DNA from 4 places in the Sporosarcina sp. Y352 genome. Region 1 is predicted to be linked to each of the others. Evidence: riboswitches for the same ligand, from Rfam matches in the RefSeq annotation. Region 1 holds a riboswitch; each other region holds the start of a gene.

Region 1 (3,212 bases):
ATGATCCCCGCCATAGCGGTGTACCCGACAAGTGCGATTGCTGTTACGGTGATACCGGAGACAAGTGCTGGCATCGATTCCGGTAAGAGAACTTTAAAAATAATCGTCCTCGTTTTCGCTCCCATTGACTTCGAAGCTTCAATTACACCTTTATCAATCTCCTGCAATGCAATCAACACCATTCTTGCATAGAATGGAGCCGCTCCAATAATAAGTGCCGGCAATGCTGCATCCGGTCCGCGAATTGTGCCAAGAAGAAATTTCGTAAACGGAATAAGCAATATGATTAATATGATAAACGGAATTGATCTAAAAATATTGACGAATGCCCCTGAAATAACATTGACCAACTTATTCGACCACAGTTGTCCGGGACTTGTTAGGAAGAGTATGATTCCGAGTCCGAGTCCAATAATCAATGTGAACAGTGTTGAAATTGCTGTCATATAGAGCGTTTCTGCTGTCGCTTCCCACATCTTAGTCCAATCAACATTCGGAAAAAGGTTTTCAATCATTACCGATCACCTCTGTCTGAACATCATTTTCATTGAGGTATTGAATTGCTTCCTCAATAATTGTTGAATCTCCAAGGAGCTGGAGGATAAGTGAGCCATATGCTCCACCATGTGTATGGGAAATGTTTCCTTGGACGATATTGACACCCACATCGTATTTCCGAATGAGACTTGCGAGCACAGGTTGTTCCGTCTGCTCACCAACGAACACAAGCTTGATAAGTGTACCTGTTGGAAATTCATCCTTAATATGCGCCATTGCCTGCTTCGCTTCCGCGGGCTCCGTCACTTGAGAAACAAATCGCTTCGTAATGGCCTCTTTTGGCGATTGGAACACATCGAGTACGTCCCCCATCTCGACAACTTTCCCAGCTTCCATGACTGCAACCCTATGGCAGATTTTCCGGATTACGTGCATTTCATGTGTGATGAGAACAATCGTCAGTCCAAGCCTTTCATTAATACCAGTCAGAAGATCCAGTATCGAATCCGTCGTTTCCGGATCAAGAGCAGAAGTCGCCTCGTCGCAAAGTAGGACTTCAGGGTCGTTTGCAAGTGCACGAGCTATCCCTACACGCTGTTTCTGACCGCCCGACAATTCTGATGGATATGCATTTTCTCGACCAGTCAAACCAACCAGTTCAATCAGTTCCGCCACTTTCTTTTCGCGCTCGGCTTTTCGCACACCCGCGATTTCAAGAGGGAATGCAATATTGTCTTTCACCGTCCGCGACCACAGCAAGTTGAAATGTTGAAAAATCATACTCACTTTCTGCCGCGCTTCCCTCAACGCTTTGCCTTTGATAGCCGACATTTCCAAACCGCCGATATTCACACTTCCTGAAGTAGGCATTTCTAGACCGTTCAACAGTCGAATCAAAGTACTTTTTCCAGCGCCACTATAACCGATCACACCGAAAATTTCACCATCAGCTATTTCGAGTGATACATTTTCAACCGCTGTAATACTGCCGGGTCCTTCACCGAACCGTTTATTAATATCCGTTAATTGAATCATTGATTTCACCTCTGAAATTTTGTCTATGTAAATTAAAATTAAGAATTCTTTCGTTGTCTTATGCCTGTCGGGGGCCGGCAGGATGCAGGTCATGCAACCGTTGCGACAGGACGTCGCGAACTTAGGTTGCGTTCCTTTAGCGGCGCCTTCTGCTTTTCTGGTGTCTAGCTACAGGCGCCAGCCCCTCGGGTCATAAGCCATACCGGCTGTGCGGCAAAGTGCGCCGCTTCGCCAGCATGTCTTATGCCTGTCGGGCCTAACCGGCGCCTTCCGCTTTTCATGTGTCTAGCTGCAGGCGCCTTCCGCTTTTCTGTACAAAAAAAACCTTCCTGCAGACGGGCAGAAAGGCTTTACGTTATCATAAAATAAACGTTTGTCCAATCTCTCATCTCTCAAAGTATGCTATGCACTTTGTGTGATTTGGCACCATTTCACTTTCGTGACGGTTGCCGGGCTTCGTAGGGCACTATCCCTCCACCTCTCTTAATAAGAGCGACTTATTCAATTGTTGGTTAAGTCGTATTATATCAAATTCCTGTCTTGATTGTCAATCAATCAATTCCAACAGATACGGGACTGACTGAAAAGCATAGACTTTATGTTGTAAAACGCCATCCTTCTGTATCAACAAGCAAGGAACGCTTTCAATTTCATAGTCAATTGCCATAGATTGCACATAGTTCAAATCCGCTTTCCCGATTGGCATTTCCGGTTTCATGACAGAAATGACGTTCATCATTTTAGAAGCGACTGCACATGTACCACACATCGGTGTATATAAATAAAACGCAGAATCGGGTGAGTCCTTCAAAGTTGCCTCCCACTGTTCGCGTGTCCAATTTTCCATTTATCTTACATCCTTTAAAGTAAAAATTCGGGTCGGATTTTGAATTCCGCATCTTGTAGTATTTCAGCTAACACTTTATACGGGGTCGTCTCCACTTCCCGGTACTCTTTTTCTGTATATAGATGGATTGCTGCTGGAAATTCTCTTTTAAATAATATACGCGTTTTTTCACCATCTTCATCAGCATCGACAAAAACATACAGGTCCTGTTCTTCATAGGGCGCAAGCAACTCTTCAAGCCGATATGGGCTTACTGTACCGTTCGTACAAATGATTTTGACTGACTCCGCAAGTATACGCGCTAATCTTTTTCTATCCGAACCGCCCTCTACTATGATGATTTTTTCATCCGACAAGAGAGTTCCTCCTTCGCAAATCGACAGTAAGATGCAAAAAACGCCGGAATTATTCCGGCGCTCAGTTAAATCAAATACGCCTCGGCGTATTTGCGCCCAGATTTTGAATTGAGCTTGCTCAATTCACTCCTTTCAAAATCTGTAGCATCCGCCGGAGGCTTGAAATTTATTCAGCAAGGTTTTGAACTACTGCTGAATAATTTTCAATTATTCTCCGATTGTCATTTTATCATACGCTTCTGCAGACATAAGTTCGTCCAACTCAGAAGTGTTAGAAGGTTCAACGACGACCATCCATGCATTTTCATACGGTGATTCATTGACGAATTCAGGGCTGTCTTCTAGTCCTTCGTTCACTTCAAGTACTTTACCGCTGATTGGAGCATATAATTCAGATACTGTTTTAACCGACTCAACGCTTCCGAAAGGCTCGTCCGCTTTGATTTCATCGCCAACAGATGGAAGTTCAACGAATA
Region 2 (3,212 bases), on a different contig from region 1:
AATTTGTATTGTTATTTGCGGAGTTATTTTAAGTTTTGTACCATAGAACTGAACGGGTTAGAATCTACCTGGAGAAGGCTATTTCTGTATATCCGATTTAAACTATTCCCCCTCAACCGGAACAGTCGCATAATTCAAATGCTTTTCAAGGTCAGCACGGAAATCTGCTTTCTGCGCGTCACTCCAACCAAGCTCTTTGCTCATCATTTCGATGACGGGCACTTTCCACTCGTTCACCCATTGAATGTCAAACAGTAATGCGCCCGTACGTCGCCAGAAAAAGTCAACGGGCGTACGAACGAATTCATCTGTGATCGAGTAAAGGACTTGCGTATAGAGGTAGACGGGTAGCCCAGAATCCTGCGCCGCCTGCTCGTTTTTCTGTAATAAATCAAAAAGGATATCTACATTTGAGCCATACTTTTTCACGAGGGACTGAGCTCTTTCCTGATCCAATCCGAGCTTTATGCCTTGTTTGATTTTCCGATACATGAACGTTTCAAAGTTCCTTGAACCTCCGACGTGTCCGCCTGAAATGGGCATATTCTTCGTGCTAGACGAAGAAAATATTGTACCTGTATCTGTTTTGAGTTTTGATGCGACGACATCTACAATCGTTTCCGCCATTTTTCGATAGCCAGTCAGTTTTCCTCCAGCAATGGTAATTAGCCCCGAAGCGGACTCCCAAATTTCGTCTTTCCTTGAAACTTCGGATGCCCCTTTACCTTTTTCATTGATCAAAGGCCGTAGCCCAACCCAGCTGGATTCAATATCACTTGCCGCAATGGTCAACTTTGGAAAGATGAGAGCGATTGCGTTCATCAAATAATCGCGGTCGTTTACGGTCATTCGGGGATGAACCATGTCCCCTTTGTAATCAGTATCTGTCGTCCCGACGTACGTTTTCCCATCCCGTGGGATCGCCAACACCATCCGGCCATCTGGCGTGTCAAAGTAAACAATCTGATTCAAAGGAAATACACTTTGGTCAAAAACGAGATGAATGCCCTTCGTCAAACGAATTTCCCGTGAATCCAAGGAGTTGTCTTTCTCCCTCAATGTATCCACCCATGGACCGGCGGCGTTCACTATTGTTTTTGCACGTATTTCACTAGTTTTGCCATTTAATTGGTCAACTACGGATACGCCTGTAACTTTTCCTTCATTATAAATAAAATCGGTCACTTTTGTATAATTGTGTACAGTAGCGCCTTGACTGACAGCTTCTTTGATCACTTCAATCGTCAGTCTCGCATCATCCGATCGGTATTCGACGAAACGGCCAGCCCCAAGTAACCCTTCAGCCCTAAGTTTAGGTTCCGCATGCAACGCTCTTTCTCTGGTCAACATGCTTTTTCGTTCTTCTTTTTTCACGTCCGCCAAGAAATCATAGACGCGTAAACCGATAGAGGTACTGAATTTACCCATTGATCCGTCCTTATAAATCGGCAAAAGCAGCCACTCGGGCTTCGTCACATGGGGTCCATTTTCATAGACAACCGCCCGTTCCTTGCCTGTTTCCGCAACGATCTTCACTTCAAGGTTTTTCAGGTATCGCAAGCCGCCATGAATCATTTTTGTAGAACGGCTGGACGTCCCAGCAGCAAAATCCTGCATTTCCACAAGCACTGTTTTCATGCCGCGACTCGCAGCATCCAAGGCAATTCCGGCCCCCGTAATGCCGCCCCCGATGATTAATACATCAAATTCTTCCGCTTGTAATGTTGAAAGTACTTCACTTTTATGTAACTCATTAAATTGTTCAGTCATTTTAGTTAAAGCCTCCACATATTTTATTCGTTCATTAATTATACTACAATTTAGATAACTGAATCTCTTGATTTACAAAACGTTTAGAAAATAGCAATATATAGTCAGTGTTTTAACTATTTGGTGGGTTTCAATTAAATAGACAATGGGTAAAAGTCATGCTATAATTTCATATAACATTGTGAGAATCTAATGGTAATTAAAAATAATAAATATACTCTTATCAGGAGCAGGCGGAGGGAAAAGCCCGATGAAGCCCGGCAACCGACTCAATTGAGCACGGTGCTAATTCTTACAGCATTTATGCTGAAAGATAAGAAGTTGTGTGAAAAACCTCTTCTTAACTGAAGGGGTTTTTTTATCATCATAGACGATGCAGAAGGAGGATAAAACATGAATATATCAAGTAGTCAACAGGAACTGGCAACCTATGCATTCTTAGAATTAGATGAAATTGTGATGTATGTTAAAAAGCGTGGCTTCTTTAGTGAACAAGAAGAAGTTGTTGTGACGGAAGTAAGTGATGGGAAGATCAATCATGTTTATCGATTAACGGGGGAACAGAAGAGCTTGATACTCAAGCAGGCTGTACCTTACGCGAGGATTGTAGGAGAGTCAATGCCTATCCCAATCGACCGGGTCGTTCTCGAAGCGAAAGTATTACAGGAATACGATAACATCATTCCCGGTTCTGTTCCGAAAGTGCATCTTTTGGATGAAATCATGGCAATTGTTGTGATGGAAGACATGCATCCGATGGAAATGGGACGCACGGCTTTGAATAATGGGACGGAATCTACCGTATTTGCGAAAGACATAGGCGTATTCAGTGCGAAGACCACTTTTTATACGTCCGATTTCTACCTGGATCCAAAACTAAAGAAAGAGTTGAATGCCTCTTTTACAAATCCGGCTATGCGGGAAATGACGGAAGAGCTCTCTTTCGATTGTCCATACAATTTGCATGACAGCAATTTCTTTGAAGAAGGCTTGAAAAATGATGTGTTATTTCTAAGTCAAGACCACCAGTTAAAGCTAGAAGTGGCGAAATTAAAACATAAGTTTATGACGAAAGCGGATGCGCTCATCCATAGTGATTTACATAGTGGTGCCATTTTTATGGGTGAAGACAAAACAGTTGTATTCGATACCGAGTTTGCTTGTTTTGGACCGTTCGGATTTGACATGGGGCATTTTATCGCAAGCTTGTTGTTAAATGGAATCGGACATCCTGAATTTCAAACGAAGCGCTATGAACAAGCGCGGGAAGCTTGGTATGCGTACGCCGATACATTCGCTCAAGTTTGGAGAGAAGAATCCAATGAACCATATACACAACTCGACGGCTTCCTGACGCATGTAATGGATGAGAACTTTACCGATATGCTAGGGTATGCAGGCTGCGAATTGGTCCGCCGCTCTATTGGTATTGCACAAATTGA
Region 3 (3,212 bases), on a different contig from region 1:
CGACTATCAATTGGGTGAGTTTTTCATATTGAATTAAATAAAGATGGCCAGTGGTTTGTCATTACGTATTCAGATGCCGTGTTCTTAAAGAATCCGTCCTTCAAAGACTATGGAAATGTATTGTCATCCGGAAGCAAAGCACGCCAGACTTTTTCGGTCGACGCGCTCGGTGTGACACTGATCCCAGGTGAATACCGTCTTGTGAAAACATTTTTATCGCTTGGTGAGCCGTTGTACGAGTTATCTGTCGCTGTACCATTTACTGTGGAATGAAAAAAACCTGAACAAAGCAAATGAGCTTTATTCAGGTTTATTTTATTTAGCCCCAGACTTCTTTCGCTACGTCTACAATGAATTTCAATTTCTCCCATTGCTGTTCTTCTGTCAGTTTGTTTCCGTGATGCGTTGATGCAAATCCGCATTGTGGGCTCAAGCACAGCTGTTCAAGTGGCACGTATTGCGCCGCTTCTTGAATGCGCGCGATAACCGCATCTTTGTCTTCTACTTCTCCATTTTTCGATGTAACAACACCAAGCACGACTTTTGCTCCACCATTTGGAACATGATCCAATGGTTTAAAGTCTCCTGAACGTTCATCATCATATTCCAAGAAGAAGCCATCTACTTTTTCTTTTGCAAGGAGTGTTGGCGCAATCAGTGCGTAGCTTCCTTCAAACGCCCACGTTGATTGGTAGTTTCCGCGGCATAAGTGTGTTGTTACGACTAAGTCTTCCGGCTTGTCTTCTAACACACCGTTAATGACGCGCAGTGCCAAGTCGATTAATTGTTCTCTTGAATAGGTTCCGTCATTGAACGGGATTTCCGGTGCAGATAGCCCGGCAATATAGACATCATCCAACTGTAAGTAGCGTACACCCGCTTCGTAAAATGCTTTCAAAGCATCTTTGTATGCTTGAATAACATCGTTTGCAAATTCTTCAACGTCAGGGTAAATGTCACTATTACGTATTCCAATATTAAAGAGTTGATTTGGGCTCGGAATCGTTTGTTTCACAACGGCACGGCCGCCAACGATTTCATTAAGCTCAACAAAGTCTTGAATGAATGGATGATTGGGGTTAAATGAAATCTTACCTGTGTTGCGAACGTCGTATTTTTCAGTTTCAACCCCGTCAAATGTGTAACCCTTCTCAGGTACAAATCCTTCAATTCCATTCAGATGCTCCAAGAAGTCTAAATGCCACCATGTACGTCTAAATTCACCATCTGTTACAAGTTCCAAACCAATTTCAATTTGCTTATCAACCACCCGTTTAATTTCCTGTGTTTCTACTTCTCGTAATTGTTGTGCAGTAATTGTGCCTTCTTTAAAGTCTTTGCGCGCTTTATGCAAGTTATCCGGTCGTAGTAAACTTCCAACATGGTCCGCTCTGAATGGTGCTTTCGTTAGTGTTGTCGCTTGATTTGTCATAGTAAATTCCCTCTTTCTGTTTTTTAGTGGATTTTGATTTTATTAGAACAGGACGCGAATGGGCGAACTCTTTTTCTTTTCTTACGGCAGTATCGCGTATGAGCGGGTTATTTTTCTTTTCTTTCGGCAGTACCGCGTATGAGCGGGTTATTTTTCTTTTCTTACGACAGTTCCGCGTATGAGCGGGTTATTTCCCTTCTCTTTCGGCAGTCGCGCGTATGAGCGGACTGGAAACCCGGATGCTTTTTCTGGCTTCGGAACGATGTTAAAAACGACTGAGTCTTTTGAGGGCACTTTATCTAAGTTTGTTGATAACTCAATTTAATTGGTGGATTTTTCAAAAACATAATAATTCTCCCTTCATTTTTTGAAGGTAACTTTGGTCTCCAGAAAGAACAAAAAACCCCTTCTAAATTTATAGAAGAGGTTTTGGCGAATTCGCTATTTGCTCTTCTCATCTCCAAGCAGTAAGCATTACACTTACGCTTCTGGAATTAGCACAGTACTTAAAAAGTCTGTTGCTGAGGTATCATCGGGCCAGTCCCTACACCTCTCTGGATAAGAAAGTTACGTATTTAGTTGTTAACCAGTACAATACGCGACTTCAAATAGAATGTCAATACAGAATATATAAAATATTTTAGTTATGTCTGTTCTTTGACAAGTTAGGCAAACAAAAAAGACACCCCAACCGGAGTGGCCCCTCAAACCATTGACGCCAAAAGTGCATAAACCCGTTTCATCTCTTCTTGCATCATCCACTGATCAACCGCGAGCCATCTGCAATGGATTGCATTTCCTTCAAGCCTTGTCATACCGGCTTTCAAACCTTCTTCCACCCGTAGTGTTTCCTGTAATGAACGGATATCTATGTCCTTAGCTTTAGGAGTTACTAGCCAGATCGAACCCACATACATTGCGTCTCCCAGTACACCAATACCAGTTAAGTCAACTTCTTTCGGTGAAAAATGCAGTGAATCAAAGGCGATCAGTTCGTCTTCAACGAAAATCTTAAAGTTTGATTTCAATGATTCATAGTCAAAAATTTCACCGCGCTTTTCGCGACCCGGGGCGAGGATTTCTCCCCATAATACCGTTGAATCAGCGGCTAGCCTAAGTGTCGTGTCGACTTGGAACTTCGCATCAGCGAATGGAATAATGACTTCAGGCATCCATTCCAGACGCGCTCGTTCGGCGAGCTGGACATCGATTGTCAACACACAAGTATCCCCTGTATGGGACGGATAGATTTTCAAAGCTGACTGCTGAATCAGCCTCGCGCTGCTGTCTGGTGCAATTTTTACCGTAATGTCATTTCGATCCCCTGCAACCATCCCGCCAGACGATTCCATTATGTAAACCGTCGCTGTCGGGTCTTTCCCATCGTAAAGTTCGCGGCTTGCCTTCAAAGGAGGCTGCTGGTAAACATGAGGCATCCGTGTATAGCCCCTTCTAAACTCGAACTCTACATCTAGTTTTCCGTGATGGATGGAGCGGGTCGGATTAAGCATTTGAACCAGCGGATTCCGCGCCTTCCAACAGCATATTGTGCTTAATCCAAGCAACGACCTTGTCTACATTTTTCTGTGTTCGCACATCCGTGAAAATGTACGGACGTCCGTTGCGCATTTTTTTCGTATCGCTATCCATCAGGTCAAGATCGACCCCGACGTACGGAGCAAGATCCGTTTTGTTGATCAACAAAAGATCAGAACGCGTTAAAGCAGGTCCGCCTTTTCTCGGAATATCCTGGCCTTCTGCGACGTCAATTACATAGATA
Region 4 (3,212 bases), on a different contig from region 1:
GATACTAGGAAATCCTTGATCATGAAGGGGATTATAGGGCAATTTATATTTATCAACATAATCCCAAATATCGGTCCACGTCCAATGAATCAATGGGCAAACTTTAACTGATTGGAACGTTTCATCCTTATTCACAAATTCGGTTAAACTTCTAGACGGTGATTGTTCTCGTCGTAGCCCAGATAACCAAGCAGTCGCATTGCTTAGTGCCTCTTGAAGTGGAACAACTTTCCTCATATGGCAACAACGGTCTGGTTGTCTTTCCCATAGTTTTTCTCCATGTGCATCAGCCTGTTCTTCAACCGTTAAGGCTGGCTTTTTCATTTCTATATCGAGCTGTGGATAACGCGTTTTGATGTCATCGATGAGGGTATACGTTTCTTGAAAATGAAGCCCTGTATCCAAAAACACCACTTTAGCAGTTGGTTTTGTTTTCGAAATCAAATCAAGCATTACAATTCCTTCTACACCAAAGCTACATGCATAGACAAGATCAGCATCATATTCGTCATAAGCCCATCTCAAAACATTTAAAGCACCCTTTGACTCGTCGTCAATGTTAAACGTTTCAGTAGGCTTAAACCATGTGTCATACGTCAGTTTCACCATAGAAACTTCTCCCCCCATAAAATTAATGATGTAACTTCTCTTTTTAAGACGAAGTTAACCATTCAATGGTTAAAGCCATCTATTGTTCATATGTTCGGAATTTTACATCCAATTAGAATTCCCGCTCTACTTATGATTGAAATTAACAATATCTTTATTAATCCTATCTGTCAAGTCGGTTTAAAGGTATTCTATTCCTACAATATCAAGAAGTTACATATCTATTGGTTTTTTCAGATATATTTATTTTCGTTTAAATAATTTACGATGACTTTAACTGATTCTTCAACGCTTAGCTTATTTGTATCAATAGTGATTTCTGGGTCAACAGGTACGTCATAAGGAGCATCGATTCCTGTGAAATTTTTCAACTCTCCCAATCTGGCTTTCTTGTAGAGTCCTTTTGTATCGCGTTCTTCACATGTTTCTAAACTAGCCTTCACGTAAACTTCGATAAATTCATTTGGTTCGACGAGGTCACGCACTGTATCCCGATCTTCCTTGTATGGAGAAATGAACGCTGTTAACGTGAACAATCCTGCATCAATCATTAGTTTTGAGACTTCACCGATTCTACGAATATTTTCCGTGCGGTCATCTGGACTAAACCCTAAATTCTTATTTAAACCATGCCGAACATTATCCCCATCCAACCGATAGGTATGAATACCTTTTTTATGTAACGCTGTTTCTAACGCTACTGAAATCGTCGACTTTCCTGACCCTGAAAGTCCTGTAAACCATAGAATTGCACTTTTATGCCCCTTAGCTTCTTGGCGATTCTCTTTTGTTACCTCTGATTCGTGCCAAACGATATTTGTAGATTCTGTCATTATTTTCTCCCCCATTTTCTCTATTTAATTTACAAAAAAAGACAACTTTTAAGCCGATACAAATAATCGATTAAAAGATGCCTTTAGTTGTCTAATTAGCATGTATTCTATTGTGTGGAAAATAAAAAACCACTTCTTAATAGTGCAAGAAGAGGTTAATTAATCGAACAAAAAATTCTCTTCTTATCTTCTAAACTTTCGTTTAATGGAATTGGCACAGTACTAAACAGTCTGTTGCCGAGGTTTCATTGGGCCAGTCCCTCAACCTCTCTGGATAAGATATGAACTATTAAGTTGAGACCAATATTACATTATGAAAAAGACATTGTCAATGACTTATCAGATAATAAATTAAAGTCTATTGGTTTAATTGGTTTTAAATATCCTTCTTGTGTAGATAACAAAAAAACTATCTATTTTTCATTTAAAGTTCTCAAAGAATACACGTATGACATCAGCTCCACCTATAAAGGTACCTAATGTACCTCCTAGGTTTGTGAGGACGACAACCAATAAGACTCGTGTTACCCTATTTGCCCAAAAACCTTTAATCGAAAATACATCTTCAGATAATCTTTCGAAATCGCCAACGCTTGGTCTACGGAAAAATGCCTGAACAATTCCGGATACCCACCCCGCTGCAATCAATGGATGTAGGGTTGTTATAGGAGCCGAAACAAAGGCAGCCAAAATGGCTAGTGGATGTCCCAGTGCCGCAGCCGCACCAATTGCCGAAAGACTACCCGTCCACAATATCCAACTTAGCGCTTGGTCAAAACCCGCTGAAGGATTTGAAATAAAAGTATATGCAATTATAGAAAGAAGGAGCACTGGAATTGCCCACCCAATAATTTTAGGTAGTTTTGATTTGACGGGCGTTTGCGATAATGCTTGTAAATCATGCTCATTATGAATTTCCTTGGTAATCCCTGGAATATGTGCTGCTCCTAAAACAGCCACTACTTTTTTCCCCGGTGCATCTTTAATTTTCTGTGCTAAATACTGATCACGTTCATCAATTAAAGGCTCCTTTAGTTTCGGAAAAGTTTCTGTGAAATCGTTTAATACAGCATTTAAAGTGTCTTTTGATTTCATTTTTTCTAGGTCTTCTTCAGAAATGCTTTCTTTGCTGAATATACTATAGACGACCGACGTGAGAAGTTGGCTTTTCCCCATGAAACCGATGTTGCCCCAAATTCTGGAGAACGTTATTTGAATATTACGATCGGCGAGCACAAGTTCTGCACCAACTTCTTTTGCCGATTCAATCCCCTGAATCATTTCCTGCCCAGGCTTTATATTAAATTGTTTTGCTAAACGGTTTTGAAAGGAGGAAATTGCCAGATTCATTAAAAGTAAAGATGCTTTCTTTTCTTTTATTACCTTAAAAATATCTGTCTCCTTCCACTTGCTTCCTTCCATGATAGATTGATAACGTTGTTCATCCAATTCAATACAAACCGAATCAGGTCTCTCTCTGTCGATTACTTCTTTTACCTGATCTGCACTTTGCTTTGAAACGTGGGCTGTTCCAATAAGAATTAATTCTTTTCCATCTAAATTTATTCTCGTAATATTTTCTTCTTGCATGAACAAACATCCTTTGTAGAACTAATTTCTTATTAGTAACCTCAATCCAGTGATCACCAAAAGACGGTCTAATATTAATAATGAATCAGTTTGAAACAAAATTCAATTATATTTCATTATTAATTAAATATGAGTCATTCCACCAAGGAAAAATCGTTAGATAGAATATGTGAAATCCTT

What was found. Region 1 has a riboswitch for S-adenosylmethionine ahead of AC1TO6_RS14125 (methionine ABC transporter ATP-binding protein). Riboswitches for the same ligand answer to the same signal wherever they lie in the genome.
Region 2: linked by a shared signal. The riboswitch ahead of mtnK (S-methyl-5-thioribose kinase) and the one ahead of AC1TO6_RS14125 (methionine ABC transporter ATP-binding protein) in region 1 are both predicted to bind S-adenosylmethionine.
Region 3: linked by a shared signal. The riboswitch ahead of AC1TO6_RS16400 (5-methyltetrahydropteroyltriglutamate--homocysteine S-methyltransferase) and the one ahead of AC1TO6_RS14125 (methionine ABC transporter ATP-binding protein) in region 1 are both predicted to bind S-adenosylmethionine.
Region 4: linked by a shared signal. The riboswitch ahead of cysC (adenylyl-sulfate kinase) and the one ahead of AC1TO6_RS14125 (methionine ABC transporter ATP-binding protein) in region 1 are both predicted to bind S-adenosylmethionine.

What each region holds. Positions count from the first base shown of each region.
Region 1 is NZ_JBXCJE010000008.1:57,425-60,636, forward strand. Features, by position in the region: gene AC1TO6_RS14120 (methionine ABC transporter permease) at 1-515, opposite strand, end outside; gene AC1TO6_RS14125 (methionine ABC transporter ATP-binding protein) at 508-1,533, opposite strand; SAM riboswitch class I at 1,916-2,026, opposite strand; gene AC1TO6_RS14130 (thioredoxin family protein) at 2,081-2,380, opposite strand; gene AC1TO6_RS14135 (toprim domain-containing protein) at 2,395-2,736, opposite strand; gene gcvH (glycine cleavage system protein GcvH) at 2,944-3,212, opposite strand, start outside.
Region 2 is NZ_JBXCJE010000009.1:65,607-68,818, forward strand. Features, by position in the region: gene AC1TO6_RS14960 (glycerol-3-phosphate dehydrogenase/oxidase) at 103-1,770, opposite strand; SAM riboswitch class I at 1,988-2,090, shown strand; gene mtnK (S-methyl-5-thioribose kinase) at 2,164-3,212, shown strand, end outside.
Region 3 is NZ_JBXCJE010000011.1:100,103-103,314, reverse strand. Features, by position in the region: gene AC1TO6_RS16410 (hypothetical protein) at 1-37, shown strand, start outside; gene AC1TO6_RS16405 (hypothetical protein) at 79-273, shown strand; gene AC1TO6_RS16400 (5-methyltetrahydropteroyltriglutamate--homocysteine S-methyltransferase) at 320-1,432, opposite strand; SAM riboswitch class I at 1,884-1,997, opposite strand; gene AC1TO6_RS16395 (urease accessory protein UreD) at 2,137-2,868, opposite strand; gene ureG (urease accessory protein UreG) at 2,936-3,212, opposite strand, start outside.
Region 4 is NZ_JBXCJE010000003.1:52,680-55,891, forward strand. Features, by position in the region: gene AC1TO6_RS05775 (phosphoadenylyl-sulfate reductase) at 1-609, opposite strand, end outside; gene cysC (adenylyl-sulfate kinase) at 843-1,442, opposite strand; SAM riboswitch class I at 1,623-1,723, opposite strand; gene AC1TO6_RS05785 (TraB/GumN family protein) at 1,863-3,032, opposite strand.